DNA from 4 places in the Actinoplanes sp. NPDC019969 genome. Region 2 is predicted to be linked to each of the others. Evidence: riboswitches for the same ligand, from Rfam matches in the RefSeq annotation. Region 2 holds a riboswitch; each other region holds the start of a gene.
The links. A riboswitch is a leader RNA that binds a small molecule or an ion and turns the genes downstream of it on or off. The one in region 2 is predicted to bind cyclic di-AMP.
Positions count from the first base shown of each region.

Region 1: another riboswitch for cyclic di-AMP. It lies ahead of ACZ3II_RS30515 (C40 family peptidase); the one in region 2 lies ahead of ACZ3II_RS09935 (transglycosylase family protein).
Region 3: another riboswitch for cyclic di-AMP. It lies ahead of ACZ3II_RS26370 (C40 family peptidase); the one in region 2 lies ahead of ACZ3II_RS09935 (transglycosylase family protein).
Region 4: another riboswitch for cyclic di-AMP. It lies ahead of ACZ3II_RS35985 (coiled-coil domain-containing protein); the one in region 2 lies ahead of ACZ3II_RS09935 (transglycosylase family protein).

Region 1 is NZ_JBVHFK010000011.1:178,335-182,776, reverse strand. It holds gene ACZ3II_RS30530 (TetR/AcrR family transcriptional regulator) at 1-392, opposite strand, end outside; gene ACZ3II_RS30525 (anthrone oxygenase family protein) at 482-928, shown strand; gene ACZ3II_RS30520 (hypothetical protein) at 1,050-1,337, shown strand; gene ACZ3II_RS30515 (C40 family peptidase) at 1,396-1,965, opposite strand; cyclic di-AMP (ydaO/yuaA leader) riboswitch at 1,972-2,096, opposite strand; gene ACZ3II_RS30510 (CAP domain-containing protein) at 2,618-3,403, shown strand; gene ACZ3II_RS30505 (ATP-binding protein) at 3,483-4,442, shown strand, end outside.
Region 2 is NZ_JBVHFK010000002.1:729,888-734,329, reverse strand. It holds gene ACZ3II_RS09950 (DNA glycosylase AlkZ-like family protein) at 1-32, opposite strand, end outside; gene ACZ3II_RS09945 (GNAT family N-acetyltransferase) at 155-754, opposite strand; gene ACZ3II_RS09940 (saccharopine dehydrogenase family protein) at 850-2,076, opposite strand; cyclic di-AMP (ydaO/yuaA leader) riboswitch at 2,283-2,430, shown strand; gene ACZ3II_RS09935 (transglycosylase family protein) at 2,431-2,979, shown strand; tRNA gene ACZ3II_RS09930 (tRNA-Arg) at 3,039-3,111, opposite strand; gene ACZ3II_RS09925 (calcium-binding protein) at 3,159-4,259, opposite strand; gene ACZ3II_RS09920 (LCP family protein) at 4,359-4,442, opposite strand, start outside.
Region 3 is NZ_JBVHFK010000009.1:154,507-158,948, forward strand. It holds gene ACZ3II_RS26360 (ATP-binding protein) at 1-260, opposite strand, end outside; gene ACZ3II_RS26365 (DivIVA domain-containing protein) at 468-1,244, shown strand; gene ACZ3II_RS26370 (C40 family peptidase) at 1,300-2,256, opposite strand; cyclic di-AMP (ydaO/yuaA leader) riboswitch at 2,282-2,419, opposite strand; gene ACZ3II_RS26375 (M56 family metallopeptidase) at 2,542-3,450, opposite strand; gene ACZ3II_RS26380 (BlaI/MecI/CopY family transcriptional regulator) at 3,447-3,800, opposite strand; gene ACZ3II_RS26385 (cytochrome ubiquinol oxidase subunit I) at 3,874-4,442, shown strand, end outside.
Region 4 is NZ_JBVHFK010000014.1:264,998-269,439, reverse strand. It holds gene ACZ3II_RS35995 (ABC transporter permease) at 1-377, shown strand, start outside; gene ACZ3II_RS35990 (ABC transporter ATP-binding protein) at 370-1,140, shown strand; gene ACZ3II_RS35985 (coiled-coil domain-containing protein) at 1,164-2,192, opposite strand; cyclic di-AMP (ydaO/yuaA leader) riboswitch at 2,197-2,334, opposite strand; cyclic di-AMP (ydaO/yuaA leader) riboswitch at 2,541-2,673, shown strand; gene ACZ3II_RS35980 (coiled-coil domain-containing protein) at 2,681-3,712, shown strand; gene ACZ3II_RS35975 (glycoside hydrolase family 65 protein) at 3,765-4,442, opposite strand, start outside.

The sequences.
Region 1 (4,442 bases), on a different contig from region 2:
TCCTTGAGCGGCTGCGGGGTGTCCTCCTCGGCGAAGGCCAGGCCGCCGTCCAGCTCGAACATGGCGTCGTAGACGGCCGGATTGCCGGTGGCGAAGTCGAGGTAGGCGCGGGCGAGGGCGGTGACCCGGGCGCGCGGGGAGTCCGCGGCGGCGGTCGCGGCCCGCAGCGCGACCGCCATCTCGGCGGCGCCCTGGACGGCGACGGCGCCGATGATCTCGCGTTTGCCCCGGAAGTGGCTGTAGAGCACGGGCTGGCTGTATTCGATGCGCTCGGCCAGCCGGCGGGTGGTGACCGCGTCCCAGCCCTGCTGCTCGGCGATCTCGCGGGCGGTCGCCACGATCAGGCGCTCCCGTTCGGCGCGTTCGCGTTCCTTGCGTTCCTGTACCGGCATGACGGAATGCTAGCACCGCTAGACAAGCGAGCAGCGGTAGGGCTAGCGTTGCATCAATTCCTAGCAGCGCTGGATTTCAAGGGGTCGACATGCTCAGCGCACTGGCAGTGGTCACCGTCGTGGTCGTCGGCGTGATGGTGGGGGTGGAGTTCGCCGTCGCCTTCGTCGTCAACCCGATCCTCGCCGCGCTTCCCGAGGACAGCGGCCAGCTCGGCCGCGCCCACGGCGGCCGGATGCTCGGCGCCGTGATGCCCGTCTGGTACATCGGCTCGCTCCTGCTGGTCGCGGCCTGGGCGGTCGCCGGATGGGGCGGTCCCGGCATCGGCCTGACCGTCATCGCCGCGGCGCTGCTGCTGCTCAGCGTGGTCATGTCGATCCTGCTGCTGGTGCCGATCAACAACCGCAGCAAGACGTGGACCCCGGAGAACCGGCCCGCCGACTGGAAACAGCAGGGGAGCCGTTGGGACCGCCTGCACTACGTCCGCGTCGCCCTCATCATCGCCGCGTTCGCCCTGCTGGCCGCCGCTCTCGCCTGATCGGCACCGCGATCCGGGCCACCCTCGCCTTCCCGTTCCACCGTCCCGTCCCGAGCCGTTGATCGGCGCGCGTGCGGCCGGTTGTTACGGTGCCGGGCGTCGGGTCGGCCTCTGCACGGTGGTGAGTTCGTTGGTTTTCCAGTACTGGCATCTCGCGGTGATCGCCGCCCTCGTCGTTCTCATCGCCGTGGGCCTGCGAGCAGCGCGCCGTACGACGCTGATCGGTCTCGGCGTCACGCTGCTGGCAGCCAGCGGGTTCCTGCTGTACACCCTGGTGCTCGAGGAGGAATACCTCGAGCAGGACCTGAACGCCAAGCTCGACGACGTGGCGCTGATCGGCGGTCCCGCGCTGCTCGGTGCCCTCCTGCTCGCTCTCGCGGTCAGGAACGCGGGGCGCAGCCGAGCCTGAGGAGGAACCGCCCGCACCCCGATGTCGCCGGTGGGTGCGGGCGGTTGCGATGTCCGGGTCAGACCAGACGCCGTACGACGTAGTTGCTGCTCCAGATCTTCTGCTTGCTGACCGTCTTGCCGGTCCGCGGAGCCGACCACATCTTGCCGCCACCGGCGTAGATGCCGGCGTGCGTGCCGTACGAGCCCTTCCGGATGATGATCAGGTCGCCGGGCCGGGCCTTGGCCTTGGCGACCGGCTTGCCGTACTTCTGCTGCAGGTTCGCCTTGTGCGGCAGCTTGCGCCCGGTGGTCTTCTTGTAGACGTACAGGGTGAAGCCGGAGCAGTCGAACCGGTTCGGCCCGACGGCGCCGAACTTGTACCACTTGCCCTTGTGCCGGGCCGCCTCGTTGACGACCCGGACGCCGGCCGCCTGAGCTTTCGCGGTGGCGGCCTGGACGGTGACGGTGCGAGCGACAGTCGCGCCGGCCTGCGAGAACGCCCGGACGGTGGTGACGCCGGCGGTCTGCGGGGCGGCCGAGGCGGCCTGTGGTGTGCCGAGCCCGCCGGTCAGCAGACCGAGACCCACGGACAGGGCGATGGTGCCGGCGCCCAGGGTGCGGGGCCGGCTCAGGGTGCGAACGCGCACGGTGAAGGAATCCCTCCGGCACGCCTGCGAGGTTAGCTGTCGGGTTCGGGCGCGAAGGATTGCCCGGCCGCGAGCTGCGGCTTCACCCCGAGACCCGTCGGCCCGGCCACCGTGGACGGCGTGCCGGCCGAGGGTCGATGTCTGGGTCCCCCGTCCCTGCCCCCGATTGCCTCATGACTCGTCATGCGGTTCGTGCCGCCGGACCGGGGCAGGGCTCGGCGTGATCCAGGTCGGCACGACCGGCGGGCAGGTGCCCGCCGCCCCTCCTTGATAGCCCGGTTCGGCGCCGGCCGCCTCCGCCGTCGCGATGACGGTCCGTGCCGGCCGGGCGAGCAGATGTCCGGTTTGTAAGGTCGCCGCGCAGTTTCCCGTCGCGCTCCGCATTCAGGTGGTCACGCATTACTGCTGATGATCTGTGAACGGGAACACGCAACTCGTCCACCGGCCCCCGTCACGCCCGTCAGCCGACCGGGTGACGAGATCGCGCCCGGCGGCGGAATGACACCGGCCGGACCGGTGAACGGGGGTGCGTTAGTTCTTGATGAAGCAAACCTTAATGATTTCTTAGGATCGATCTTCGCGCGCTTTCGGAATGAATAGTGAGTCGGCTGCATGTACCGCTGTTCCTTCAGAGCCGACGAGGTGAAAGTCCGTGCCCATCCCCCCGAACCGGCGGATCCGCTACACCCTGACCATGGTCGGGGCCCTCGGTTTGATCGGCGCCGGCTCCGCCGCCATCGTGGCCGGGACCGGCTCCGGCGACCAGGAGGTCCGCCTGACCGCGGCCGCCCCGGCCGGCACCACCACCGCCGCCGCCGCGACGACCGCCCCGAGCGCCGGCGACGTGCCGAGCCTGGCGCCGACCACGCCGGCCGCGGCCTCGAAGCCCGCCGCGCCGTCCGCGTCGGCCCCGGTGGCGGCGGCCCCGACCACCCTGTCGACGGCCCGTCCGTCGGCCACGCCGACGACGGCGGCGGCGAACAAGCGGCGTACCAAGTCACCCACGGCGGCGCCGACCGCGACGACCACCGCGCCGTCCGGCGGCGGCTCCTCCTCGGTCAACGCCGAGGTGATCCGCCTCGTGAACGCCGAACGGCAGAAGGCCGGCTGCTCCGGCCTGAGCAGCGAGTCGCGGCTGGAGGCGGCGGCGCAGAAGCACTCCGAGCTGCAGGCCGCGCAGAACAGCATGTCGCACCAGCTGCCCGGCGAGGCGAGCATGGGCGACCGGGTCACCGCCGAGGGCTACCGGTGGCGGGGTGTCGCCGAGAACGTCGCCGCCGGCTACACCAGCGCGGCGAGCGTGATGGACGGCTGGATGAACAGTCCCGGTCACAAGGCGAACATCCTCAACTGCAGCTACACGGAGATCGGCGTCGGCCTGGCGAAGTCGTCCTCGGGCACCCGGTACTGGACCCAGAACTTCGCCACACCCGCGTGAGCCTCCGCGCCTGAGCCTCACGAACGTGCGCTTCCTGCCGAATTCCCGAACAGGGGGATAGCGGCGAGGGGGACAGCTGATGAGGTTCGGGCCGTCCCTGCTGCGGACGCTCGGCTTCGCCGTCGCCTACCTGGCCACCACGTACGCCGGGCGCCTCACGGTGATGGACCAGACGAATCTCAGTCTCGTCTGGCCCGCCGCCGGGGTCGCCGCGGTGTGGGCGGCAGTGCGGTACCGGGCCCGCTGGCGGATCCTGGACGCCGCCGCGCTGTGCCTGGTCACGCTGGTGGTCAACGTGGCGACCGGTGCCCCGGCGGCGCTGGTGCCGTGGTTCGCCGCCGCCAACCTGGCGCAGGCGTGGGTCTTCGCCTGGCTGGTGCACCGCTGGCTGCCCGGCCTGTGGGGCGGCGGCGGGACGCAGCCGCTGGCCCGGGTGACCGAGCTGTGGCGGCTGGCGGCCATCGCGTTCCTCAGCACCGGGTGCGGCGCCACGCTCGGGCCCACCGGGGTGTGGGCCGTCAACGGGGTCTACTCGTGGCCCGCGACCACGGTGTGGATGACCCGGAACACGGTCAGCATCCTGCTGATCGGCGCGGCGGGCCTCCGGATCGGCGCGATGCTGCACGCCGGCCCCCCGGTGACGCCGCGCGCCGTGTGGGCCGCTGTCCCGGTACGCCGCCGGATGGAATACCTCGCCCTGACGGCGCTGTCCGTCCTCGCGTACACCGTGGTGTTCGGTTTCGGTCAGTCCCTGCCGCTGGCCTTCACCGTCATCGCCCTGACCGTCTGGGCCGGTTCCCGGCTGCACACCGTCTTCGTGCTCCTGCACACCCTGGTGTTCGGCGCGGTGACGGTCCTGTGCACGCTGCGGGGCAGCGGGGTGTTCGCGCAGATCGCGTCCGTCCCGGCACGGGCGCTGGTGGCGCAGGCGTTCGTCGGCATGATCGCCGTGATCGGGCTGGCCCTGGCGCTGGGCCGGGACGAACGGTCGCTGCTGTTCGGTCGGCTGCGGGCGGCCGAGCACGCCGCGGCCCGGCAG
Region 2 (4,442 bases):
GCCATCACACGCTCGCGATCCACCTCGATCATCAGCACCTCACAGCGATCAGGCGTGTTGAGTTGGGGCGTGTATGACGGCCGAACTCCACACGCGGGTTGGTGTGTTGAGTTGGGGCGTGTATGACGGCCGAAACCAACACGCGGGAACGGGTCTAACGGCGACCGTACCGGCGGGAGGCGACGTTGTTGCGACGATCGTCGCGGGGACGGCCCTCCACGTACTCCCAGGTGTCCAGGTGGACCGGACCGTACGGCCCGGCCTGCTCGATCGGCGGCTCGGCCGCCGGGCGATAACCGCATCGCCGCGCCACCGACGTGCTCGCGGTGTTGCCGCGGTCGATGCGCAGCAGCAGCCGCCGCAGCCGCAGCGTGTCGACCGCATAGCCGGTGAGCAGCGACAACGCCGCCGTCGCCAGGCCCTGCCGGCGATAGGGCCGGCCGACCAGATAGCCCAGCTCCGCCTCGCGCGACGCGGAGCCCACATTGAACAGCAGCACCTCGCCGAGCGGCCGCCCGCCGTCCGCGGTGATCGCCAGCTGGATCCGGCTCCCGTTGACCCGGCCCTGGTGGGCGCGCCGCAGGTAGGCCAGGCCGGCCGGCACGTCGAACGGTGAGGGCATCAGCGTCCAGCGGGCGATGTCCGGCTCGTCGAGGATCGCGACCAGGTCGTCGAGGTCCTCCCAGCGCCATTCCCGCAGGACGATGCCGGTCCCCGTCAACCTCAGCGGGTAGGGCAGGGGGCTGACGGTCACGTGTCCAATCGTGCCGGTAGAGCATCCTTTGCGGCTAGTGGCGATCGATATCAGACTCGTCGGATCCCTGATACCGATCTTGGCGGGCGGCCGACTCAGAGCCGCTGGGCGGTGATCTCGAAACCGGCGGTACGCAGACGGTCGACCAGGGCGTCGCCGATCGCGGTCGCCGGGGTCAGCACGCCGCCCCCGGACTCCGGCAGCTTCTCCCGGTCCAGCGCCAGCGCCAGGGCCGACTCGCCGAGCATGATCGCCGTGGCGGCGTACCCCGGATCGCCCTTGGCCTTGACCCGGGAGCGATAGCGCGCTCCGGAGGTGGTGCGGGTGAAGACGTCCACGGTGAAGTGCCCGTTGCGCTGGGTGCTCTCGCTCGGGCCGGTGCCGGGGGCGGGCAGAATCCGGTCCAGGACGAACCGGACCGGCGGCACCGCGAAGCCGATCACCAGGCCGTTCAGCACGGCCTTGGTGGCCAGGGCGAGGACCGGCGCGACCGGCGAGGTGCCGACGCTCATCACCTCGCGGTAGCGGAACGACCTGCCGTACGCCCAGTCACGCAGCGCGTTGCTACGGCGTACCACCCGGGTGTTGTAGGACGCCATCACGAACGGCGCCAGGTGACCGCGCAGACTGGGGTCCACGTCGGAACCGGCCAGCGTGATCATGTCGGGCTGACGGCCCAGGTCGGGTTCGGTCTTGCGGTCCGGGCTGAGCGAGTACGGGCTCGCCCCGATCGCCCGCAGCCGCCGGTCGTTCTTCATCACGTCGACCTGGTGGCGCATGGAGTCGATGGTGCCGCCGCTGACCCCGCCGCGCATGCTGGTAACCACCAGCGTGGTGTCGGTCAGTTCCCCCGCGTCGTCGGCCTGCGCCTGTGCATGCAGGACATGCACTCCGATATCGGACGGGATCGAGTCGAAGCCGCACGAGTGCACGATCCGTGCGCCGGTGCGCCGGGCGGTCTCATGGTTCTCGTCGATGCTGTCCCGGGCGAACAGGACCTCACCGGTCAGGTCGACGTAGTCGGTGCCGCTTTCCGCGCAGGCGCGGGCGAGCGGACGACCATATTTCGCGTACGGGCCGACGGTCGTCACCACGACGCGGGTCCGGCCGGCCATCGTGGTCAGGGCCGCCTCGTCGGACGCGTCGGCGACCACGATGGGCCAGTCCAGACCGAGACGCTCCAGTTTCGCCGCCGACCGCCCCGCCAGCGCGATCCGTGTGCCGGTGGGCGCATGCCCGGCGAGATGCCGTGCCACCAGCGCACCGACGAAACCGGAGGCACCGTAGACGATCACGTCGAACTCGCGCTGTTGATCGCTCATGGCTGCCGATTGTGCACCTTCGGTGGAGGGATGTGTAGCCGTTACGCCACGCCGAGATCAGCCAAATATCCACACAAAGGAAGATCAAAGCGGCTAATTTGTGACCTACAACTCCATTGCCGCGTCTTGAACTTGTCAGTCGAGCGCGGCGAGTCGGCAAGCCCGCTGCGGCGGGCACCGTGGCCGGAACGCCGAGTCCTGCCGCCGGCCACGGATCAACGAACCCATCGGCATGGAGCGGGGGACCCAAGAGTTCCTCGGCGCTACGGCGCCTCGGGGTGAAGCCGCACCACGCGGCCGGGCACCTCTGCCCGAACCCGACAGCTGACCTCGCAGGCGTGGAGGACAGAACTCATGGCTCAGACAAGTAAACAACTGCACCGCGCCCTCGGACTGGCCGCCGCCTGCCTGGCCGGCAGCGTCGCCCTGGCCGGGCCGGCCGCCGCCACCGGATCGGACGGGATCAACTGGGACGCCATCGCCCAGTGCGAGTCCGGCGGGCGGTGGGGCATCAGCACCGGCAACGGGTACTACGGCGGGCTGCAGTTCAGCGGGAGCACGTGGCGCGCGTACGGCGGCGGCAGATACGCCAGCACCGCCAACCGGGCCTCCCGATCCGAACAGATCGCCATCGCCCAGCGGGTGCTGCGCGGGCAGGGTCTCGGCGCCTGGCCGGTCTGCGGGCGGCGCAACGCCTTCAAACCCGCGTCGCGCAGCAAGATGCGCACGGTCTCGGTGAACCGGAGCACCTCCCGGACGTACGTGGTGCGCCCCGGCGACACCCTGGCCGCGATCGCCTCCCGGCTCCGCATGTCGGGTGGCTGGCAGGCGTTGTACCGGGCCAACGCGGGAACCCTGCACAGCCCGCATCACCTGCGGGTGGGAGAGCGGCTGCGATTCTGACGCCTCCCCGGAACGACTCCGGCCGTCCCGCGCGCACGCGGGACGGCCGGAGGATCCTGTGGGCCCGGCGCGACTTGAACGCGCGACCTACCGCTTAGGAGGCGGTTGCTCTATCCACTGAGCTACGAGCCCGACGAACCTGAGGGTACCAGCCGGAATCGGCGGGCCGCCCCGGTCCGTCAGTTGGCGTCGACGCGTTCGCAGCCGGTGACCGTGTCACCGGGGGTACGCAGGCACGCGTCGCCGTTGGCGCCCTGCGCACCGCCGCTCAGCAGGTCCTTCTGGTCGTTGCCGCCGTCCCGGCCGTCCAGTTGGTCGTCGCCCGCGCCGCCGTACAGCCGGTCGGCGCCGGGCCCGCCGTCGAGGCTGTCGTCGCCGCCGTTGCCGACGATCGTGTCGTTGCCGAAGCCGCCGCCCAGCACGTCCGCGCGGGCGGTGCCGTAGAGCGCGTCGTTGCCGTAACCGCCGTAGATGCCCTCGACGTCGGTCCGGATCGTGTCGTGCTCGCCCGCCGCGCCGTCGTCGCGGGACACCCCGTCGGCGTCGGCGGCGATGGCACGGTTGTAGCTGTACTGGACGATGTCGCCGTCGGCGCCGCCGGAGAACACGTCCGCGTCGGTACGGATCTGGTCACCGTAGGGCTCCAGCGGGCTGAAGACGTCGCTGCCGGCCTCGCCGTAGAAGACATCGTTGCCGCCGCCGCCGAGGAAGAGGTCGCCCCCGGCGCCGCCGTGGACGACGTCGTTGCCGAACCCGTCCTGGATGCTGTCGGCTCCCGCGCCACCGGACAGCAGGTCGGCGTCGTAGCTGCCGTCGAGGCTGTCGTTGCCACCCCCGCCCCAGATCCGGTCCCGGCCGCGGTCGCCGCTCAGCCGGTCCCAGGAGGCGCCGCCGGCGATGCTGTCGTCGCCGATCCCGCCGCTCGCCACCATGGGCAGGCCGGAGCTGTTGGTGATCGCGTCGTTGAGGTCGTAGGTGTACGCCTCCACCAAGGCCGGGACGCGGCCGTTGGCGCAGCGGACCCTCGTCGCGTCGCCGGCGACCGCCGTGCAGCCGGCGCCCGCCTTGACGGCGACCCGGTCGTCGATCGTGACGGTGTTGCCGGAGCGGGTGACGACGACGGCGTTCTGCTTGCCGGACGCGGCCCGGAAGAGCACCTGGCTGCCGCTCATCGAGGCGGTGCCGGTGGTGGCGGCCTGGGCCGGCATCGCGAGCAGGCCGCTGCACGCGGTGACGAAGAGAATGACGCCGGCCGAAGCCGGGCGGATGGCACGCGACAAGTGGACCCTCCCCGGGGATCCTGGCGGTGATCGATCACCGCGCGGTACCCGGATGATAGAACGGTACCGTTACGGCGTCACTGCCGGGATCGAGGGAAGTCAGTTCTGCAGGTTCACGTACTCCGGGTGGTCGAGGAGGAAGGCGGCGACCTTGTCCTCGCGCACTGCCTGGAAGAACTCCTT
Region 3 (4,442 bases), on a different contig from region 2:
GCGGCCCAGTCGATCTCCCGCGCCGGCGGGCGTTCCGTGGTGGGCGCGGGCTCCGGAGCGGGCCCGCCGAGCGCCCGGGTCATCAACTGCTGCGCCGCCGTGTTGCCCGGCTCCCGCGCGAGGATCGCCGCGGCGTGCCCGATCGCCTCCGGGCCGCGGCCCGCGGCCACCAGCATCTCGGCCAGGTGCAGCCGCAGCGTCAGGTCGTCGGGCCGGGCCTCGACGGCCGCCAGCAGGCTGTTGATCAAGGCATCGCTCATGACAAGCGATTATGCCCGGCGCGGCCCAGCCCGCCCGCCACCCGGACGGGGTGCTCCACCGGGAACGCGAATGTGATCTGAAACTCCCCCACTCGGCCTTGTTCGCGCTGTTCCGGGGCCTGGCCAGCGGGTGACGCCGGTCCACTTTCGGCGACGGGGTGGCCACGCACGGATACGATTCGCCGAGCCGCTCCTTGTGGTTGAACGGTGACACTGCCGGGCAAGGGGCTGTCGACAAGCGACGCCGGGTCGCAGGACCGGTCCCGGCGGGAATTCGAGGTTCTGATGGCGATCACTCCGGCGGACATCCACAACGTGGACTTCCGGAAGCCGCCGATAGGCAAGCGCGGTTACGACGAGGAGGAGGTCGACGCCTTCCTGGACGAGGCCGGGCAGGAGCTGGTCCGGCTGATCGAAGAGAACGGCGCGCTCAGCGAGCGGTTACGGCATACCGGCGGCGATCCCGGGGTGGCCGTCACGACGGTGCTGAACTCCGAGGTCGCCGAGCTGACCGCCCGGCTGCGGCAGATGCGCGAGGGCCTGGCCCGGGCCGAGCACGAGGCCCGGGAGATGCAGATGCGGCTGCAGCGCGCTCACGAGGAGGCGCGGTCGGCGCCGGCCGGCCCGCCGGCCGGTGACGGTGACGTCCGGGTGCTGATGATGGCGCAGCGGACGGCGGACGAGCACGTCCGGGACGCCCAGCGCGAGTCGGCGGATCTGCTGGCCGGCGCGCGGGCCGAGGCCGACCAGGTCACCGGGGACGCGGAGCGGTCCGCGGGCGCCATCGAGGCGGACGCGCAGCGCAGCCACACCGAGGCGATGGACGATCTGGCCCGGAGCCGGGCGGCCGTGATCGAGGAGATCGCCCGCCTGGACCAGCTGGCCGTCGGCTACCGCTCGGCGCTCGGCGACCACGTCCACCGGCAGCTGCAGGACCTGGACGGGGTGCCCGGCCTGCCGGCGCTGGCCGACGGCCGCGCCTGACACGAAAGAGACCGCCGTCGGACTGCGACGGCGGTCTCCGCGGGATGATCGGCGATCAGCCCGGCCGGCGGTAACCGGCGATGGGCCCCCGGTCGATGGTCGCCATCCGCACATGGTCACCCGTGTGCGGAGCGTGCACCACCATGCCGCCTCCGATGTAGATGGAGACGTGGTGCACGTCGGAGAAGTAGAAGACCAGGTCGCCCGGCTTCAGCTCCGCGCGGCTCACCGGCGTGGTGGAGCCCCACTGATCCTTCGTGTAGTGCTCGAGGTGCACCCCGACCGATTTCCACGCCTCCTGCGTCAGACCCGAGCAGTCGTAGCTGTTCGGGCCGTTGGAGCCGAAGACGTACGGCTTGCCGATCAGGTCACACGCCTTCTGGGCGGCACGGCCGCCCTTGTCGTTCGTGTAGGTGACCGGGCAGGGGCCGGTGCGCAGCGGGCCGTCGTCGGCGTTCGCCTTGCCGTACGCGGCGATCCGGAGCTGCTGGAGCTTCGTGATCTCCTTCTCGATCGCGGTCTTCTTCTGCTTGAGGTCGGTGTCCCGGACGGTGATCTCCGACGTCATCCTGTCGACCGCGGCCTTGTCGGCGGCGTACTTGTCCCGCAGTTTGGTGACCTCGACGATCGACGCCTTGCGGTTCTGGGCGAGCTGGTCGAGAAGGGTGAGCTTCTCGGCGAACCCGTCCGGGTCACCGCTGAGCAGCGCGTTGGCCACGCTGGGCGGCCCCGCGATGTAGGCGTCGACGGCCAGCCCACGCACCTCGACCATCGCGGCGTCCACCTGCTTCTGCAGCGGGGCCAGGGTCTTGGCGAGCGACTTCTGCTGCGTCCGCAGCTTGGTCAGCTTGTTGTGGGTGTTGTTGTAGTCCTCGATGACGGGCTCGAGCTTGTTCCACTCTCCGTCGATCTGCGCCTCGACGTCAGACGGCGAGGGAGTGGCGTAGGCGACGGACGGACCCGCGAGAACGATGCCTACCGTGGCCATGACGGACAGCAGCAGGGTGCGCATCCGTTTCACGTAAGCGCGTTGTCCTTTCTTCCCACTCGGCCGCCGACCGGGTTAGCTGACGGGTTCGGGCGGGAAGTCTGCCCGGCCGCCCTCCGCAGGAAGGCGGCTTCACCCCAGTTGCTCGGTTCCCCGGTTCGCATCCGCGATTAGGCGGTGGTTCGCCAGATCAGCCGGTTGACCGATGGGGGGCTGCCGAACCGGGGACCACCGTACTCGGATCAAGGCGGCAAATGAAGGTCGCACACGCCGCCGCACGTTACGCACTGTCAGCAACACGGAGCGTGATCAAAAAGGCCAGGTGTTCACGGCCCTGCCCAGCCACGGCACCACCAAGATCACGGTGGGTAGCACCAGCAGGCCGGTCGCGGCGGCCGCGCCGGCCACGGTGAGGGCGGCGGAGGCGCGGTCCGGATCGGACAGGCGGGCCAGCCGGCGGCGCCGGGACTCCCCCTCCGGGTCGGCGGTCACCTCCTCCGCCAGGGGGACGGCGTCGGCCAGCGTCGCCAGGGCGGCACGCAGCGGACCCGGGCCGGTCCGGCGCCGTGCGGCGTCGTCCGCCACCATCTCCAGCAGCAGATGTACGGCGTCGAGGGGCACCTTCGAGCGCAGCGGCCGCGGCACCGCCTGATAGAACGCCGTGAACGACTCCATCACCAGCTCGTGCCGGTGCCGCAGGTGGGCGCGCTCGTGGGCGAGGACGGCGTCGACCTGGTCACGGTCGAGCACGCGCAGCACCCCGTCACTGAGCACCACCCGGGGCTGACGGCCGGGCACGCAGTAGGCGAGCGGCAGGGGGCCGTCGAGGACCCGTACCTCCTCGCCGCCGAGATCCTCGTGGCGCTCGACCCGGTCGAGCAGGTCCACGAGCATCCGGTGCCGGGCGCGGCGGGCGCGGGCCCGGGAGCTGACCCGGACCAGCGAGACGATCAGCCGGATCACGATGGTCGCGGCGACGGCCAGGGAGAACAGCAGCGCGGCGACGGTCTCCGGGTGGTGGGCGCCGGCGGCCCGGGCCATCTCCTCCGGAGCGGCGAGGACCACACCGAGGGCGCAGAGTACGGCGGTGAGCGTCAGTGACTGCCAGAGCAGGACGCCGGCGACCGGGGCGCGGTCGGTCCAGCGGGCACGCGCCAGGACGGTCGGCACGACCAGTGACAGGGTCAGGCCGAGGGCGCCGAGCAGGAGGGCGGTCACCGCTCGATGTTACGGGCCTTCTCGATCAGCGCCGTCAGAGCTTCGGGCGGCAACTGGCCGACGAAGTAGGCGAGGGCGGCGTCCCGGTCGGGGGTGGCGCTGAGTGCGTCGAGCATCACACCGGCGGTCATCTCCTCGCGGGTCTGCGCGGGGGCGTACCGGTAGGCGCGGTCGGCGCGCTGCTGGACGACGAGGCCCTTCTTGGCGAGCCGGTCCAGGACGGTCATCACCGTCGTGTACGCCAGGTCGCGGTCACGACTGAGCAGCTCGTGCACCTGCCGGACGGTGAGCGCCTCGCGCGCGTCCCACAGTTTCGTCATGACCTCGCGCTCGAGATCGTTCCTCGCCATGTGAGCCACTCTACTTCAAGACGTCGTACTACGCGTCGTAGTATCTACTACGAATCGTCGTAGAGGGGTTGCCATGGACGTGCTCGACCTGACGCGATTGCAGTTCGCGGTCGTGACGATCTACCACTACCTGTTCGTGCCGGTGTCGATCTGCCTGTCCGCCACCGCGGCCGGGCTCCAGCTCGCCTGGATGCGCACCGGCAAGGACAAGTACCTGCACCTGACCAAGTTCACCGGCAAGCTGCTGATCGTCACGTTCGCCGTCGGCGTGGTCACCGGGCTCGTGCAGGAGTTCCAGTTCGGGCTGGGGTGGAGCGCGTTCGCCCGGTTCTACGGCGACGTCTTCGGGCCGACCCTCGCGATCGAGGGCATGCTGGCGTTCTTCCTCGAGGCCACGTTCCTCGCGCTGTGGTACTTCGGGTGGGACCGGCTCCCCCGCCGCGTCCACGCCGCCACCATCGTGGTCGTCGCCGTCGGGACGCTGCTGTCGGCGTACGTCATCCTGGCCGCCAACTCCTTCATGCAGAACCCGGTGGCGTACGCGTTCGACGAGACCACCGGCCGCGCCCACCTCACCAGCTTCACCGACCTGATGACCAACGAGGTGGTGCTCGCCGCGTTCCCGCACACCATGGGCGGCGC
Region 4 (4,442 bases), on a different contig from region 2:
TGCTCGTGGTGCCGATCCTGCTGCTCCAGTCGATCTTCAACACCGGGCTCATCATGTTCATGTCCCGGTACATCACCAAGATGAGCGACGTACGGCAGCTGGTCCCGTTCATCATGCGGTTCTGGCTGTACGGGTCCGCCGTGCTCTACCCGGTGACCCAGTTCGAGAGCGTGCTGAGCGGCTGGCAGCTCCAGGTCGTCGAGGCGAACCCGATGCTGGTCTTCATCGAGCTGACCCGCCACGCGCTGCTCGAGGGCACGACGCTGGCCAACCCGCCGCTCGTGCTGTGGATCCAGGCGACCGTCTGGAGCCTGGCGGTCGGCATCCTCGGTTTCGTCTACTTCTGGCGCGGAGAGAAGGGCTACGGCCGTGGCTGACAACGAGCGCGTCCCCACCGTCATCGCCGATGACGCCCACATCATCTACCGCGTCCTGCAGGGCCCCGGCGCCGGCAACAGCCCGCTGGCCAGCTTCAAGCGCATCGCCACCCGGACCAAGAACACCAACGTCCGCGAGGTGCACGCGGTCAAGGGCGTCAGCTTCGTCGCCTACCGCGGCGAGGCGATCGGCCTGATCGGCACCAACGGCTCCGGCAAGTCCACCCTGCTGCGCGCGGTCGCCGGCCTGCTGCCGGTCTCCCGGGGCGGGATCTACGCCGCCGGCCAGCCGTCCCTGCTGGGTGTGAACGCGGCCCTGATGAACGAGCTGCCCGGCGACCAGAACGTCGAGCTGGGCTGCCTCGCGATGGGCATGTCGCCGGCCGAGGTGCAGGCGAAGAAGGACGAGATCATCGAGTTCTCCGGCATCAACGAGAAGGGTGACTTCTCGTCCCTGCCGATGCGGACCTACTCGTCGGGCATGTCGGCCCGGCTGCGGTTCTCCATCGCCGCCGCGAAGCAGCACGACGTGCTGCTGATCGACGAGGCGCTGGCCACCGGTGACGCCAGCTTCCGCAAGCGCAGCGAGGCGCGGGTCCGCGAGCTGCGCGCCCAGGCCGGCACGGTCTTCCTGGTCAGCCACAGCGAGCAGTCGATCCGGGACACCTGCGAGCGGTGCATCTGGCTGGAGGCCGGCCTGATCCGCGCCGACGGCCCCACCGCCGATGTGATGAAGGAGTACGAGGCCTTCTCCCGCAGGTAGGCCCCGTACTCCTCCGGGTGTTTCTAGTTGACCGACAGGTGCACGTGGTTGGTGTGGTCGCTGGACGGGTCTCCGCCCGCCCCGCTGTACGACTTCCAGCCACTGCTCGGTAGCCAGATCCGCCGGTACCAGATCACGTAGAGCACGTCGAGGGTCTCGGCGTTGTTGATGAAGTAGTTCGCCAGGTTGTCGCCGTAGGTCTTGTCCGACCCGGTGGCGTCACCACCGAAGGTGCCCTTCTCCGAGGAGAAGTCACACGCCCGCCCCTTGGGATGCTCGCCACTGTTCTGCGTCCGCCAGCACTTCGTGTAGCGGGTGAAGCCGTCCGCACGAGCCTCGTTGTAGGCGTGCAGCAGGGTCGGCGTGACACAGCCGCCGGTGCCGGTCGGGTCCGTCTTGTTGCAACCGGATCCGCTCGGCCCGGGGGCCGCGTCGGGGCTGTCGCCGCCGTCCGACGACGAGCGGGCCTCGGCGCCCTGGTTGGCCGCCTTGAGAGCGGCCTCCGCGGCGGTCTTCTGCTTCGCCATCACGGTGACCTGCTTCTGCTGGTCCCGGACGGTGATGTCGATGGCGCTCTTGGCCTTCTGGCGGGCTTCCAGGGTGCTCTTGAGGTCCTGGATCGCCTTGTTCTGGTCGGCCGCGATGGTGGCCAGGGTCTCGGCCCGGTCCATGAAGCCCTCGGGCGAGTCCGCGCTGAGCAACGCCGCCATCGGGCCGGCCCGGCCGGCGGTGTACGCCTGGCTCGCGATCATGTCGAGGGTCTTCTGCTGCGGCCCGACCGCGGCGTCCAGGCGCTTGACCTCCGCGGCCAGCTTGACCTGCTGGGCCTTCGAGGCCTTCAGCTTCTTCTGCGCCTCCACGAACCCGCTGGAGGCCTTCTCGAGTTGTTTGATCAGGGCGGCCGAGCCGCCCTCGCCGTCGTCCCCGGTGCCTCCGGGTGCGGCGAGCAGCCGGGGGGCCGCGGTGGCCGGCGTCGCGGTGACGGCCAATCCGCACGCGGTGATCAGCAGCGCCAGCAGCGCCGCTAATCGCCGCGCAGTGAACTGCAGCACAGGCGTTTCCTTCCGTCGGCCGCCGGCCGGGTTAGCTGACGGGTTCGGGACGAAGGAAAATCCCTACCGCTCGGCGCGGATTCACCCCGGTGGGAATTGGATCCCCGGCTCGCCGATGGTGACGATTAGGCGGCGGTTCCCATGCGGAACCGCAACGACCATACCGAAGCGATCGACGGATCGACAGTTCTTGTACTTCCCGCGATTGCCTCACCACATGTAGTGACAGCAATTACAGAAAGTGGTTGCAAGGTAACACTTTTGACGGTTCTCCGGGCCTGATACGCAGCGATATCTCGGGTAAACTGGCCGCCGGTCCTGCCAGGACGGCACCGCCCCCGAGTTGCCGGCAGGCCGCCGCCCAATCGCTGTGAAAGGCGAGCCGGGGAACCAGGTAACTGGGGTGTATCCGCAGTTTGCGGTAGGGATCGCTTCCGTCCCGAACCCGTCAGCTAACTCGGTCGGCGGTGCGACGGAAGGAACTGTTGATGACAGCAAGTCCCCGCCGGTGGCTGATACTCGCCCTGGCGCCGCTGGTGGCTGCCGCAATGTTCATGGCACCGGCCACCCCCGCGTCTGCCGAGCCCGGTGGCACCTCGGCGACACCCGCCGAGGACGCGGAAGACAAACTGATGTCGTCGGTGATGGAGTCCACCAACCGGCGCTACGTCGCCGCGAAGGCGGCGGTCACGGCATCGGTGAAGGCACAGAAGCAACTGAACGCGGAGATCAAGGCCGCCGAGGCCCGCCGGAGCGCGCTGATCCCCGAGGTCAACTCCATCGCCCGCCAGCAGTACATGACCGGCGATGTCAGCACGCTCAGCTACCTGCTCAGCAGCGACTCCTCGGGCGACTTCCTGAACAAGGCGGTCTCGCTCGAAGAGATCAACGGCGTGCACGACAGGAAGCTGAACGAGCTCAACACGGTGGTCCGCGAGGTCACCGAGAAGAAGACGGCGCTCGACGCCGAGGTCAAGAACGAGCAGACCCAGCTCGCGGTGCTGCAGAAGCAGAAGGACTCGGCCGCCGAGCAGATCGAGCTCCTCGGTGGCAACACCGGTATCAACGACACGATCAGCAAGGGCTTCGTCGACGCGACGTCGAAGATCGCGGCCCCGGCGCCGCGGAACTCCAGCGGTGGCTTCTCCCCGGAGGGCTGCACCGAGGAGGACCCGCTCAACGGCGGATGTGTCACCAAGCGGACGCTGCACATGTACAAGCAGGTCAAGAAGGCCGGCTTCAACATGTTCGTGAACTGCTACCGATCCGGTGGGCCCTACGAGCACCCCAAGGGCCGCGCCTGCGACTGGTCACTGCAGAAGAGCGGGTTCGCGGTCGCGAACAACGACGCGATGATGAAGTACGGCAACGACCTGACGGCCTTCCTGGTACGGAACGCCGACCGGCTCGGCATCTACTACGTCATCTGGTACAAGCAGATCTGGTTCCCGGCGACGGGCTGGCACAAGTACCACGGGGTCAGTGACCATACGGACCACGTACACATCTCGATGCTCTGAGAAAAGGGCCCGCCTCCTGGGAGGCGGGCCCTTTCTCGTTGCGGTCGATCGCTCAGTGAACCGCTCTCCGGACCGGCGCGCGGCCGTGCGGCTGAGCCGGCGCCGGACCGGCCGGAACGCCCGCCGGGATCGGCATGGTCACCGGCCGCACCTGGGTCACCTCGAGCTCCTTGCCGTGGTGCAGCAGGGTGAGCCGGGCCTGACCGCCGCCGTTGCGCAGTGAGTACGTCACCTCGTCGGAGGTCACGTTGACCCGCAGCCGCAGTCCCCGCCAGAGCAGCGAGAACTCCAGGTTGTTGATCCGGCTGGGCAGCCGCGGGGCGAAGCTCAGCTGCCCGTTGTAGTCACGCATGCCGCCGAGGCCGGCGACCAGCGAGATCCAGGTGCCGGCCAGCGAGGCCACGTGCACGCCGTCGCGGGAGTTCTGGTGCAGGTCGTGCAGGTCCATCAGGGCGGCTTCGCCCAGGTAGTCGTGGGCCAGCTCGAGATGCCCGGTCTCGGCCGCCAGAACGGCCTGGATGCAGGCGGAGAGCGAGGAGTCCCGTACGGTTCGGGCGTCGTAGTAGGCGAAGTTGCGCGCCTTCTCCTCCGGCGTGAACGCGTCGCCCCGGATGTACATCGCCATGACCAGGTCGGCCTGCTTGATCACCTGTTTGCGGTACAGGTCGAAGTACGGGAAGTTCAGCAGCAGCGGGTACCCCTCCGGCGGGGTGTTCTCGAAGTCCCACTC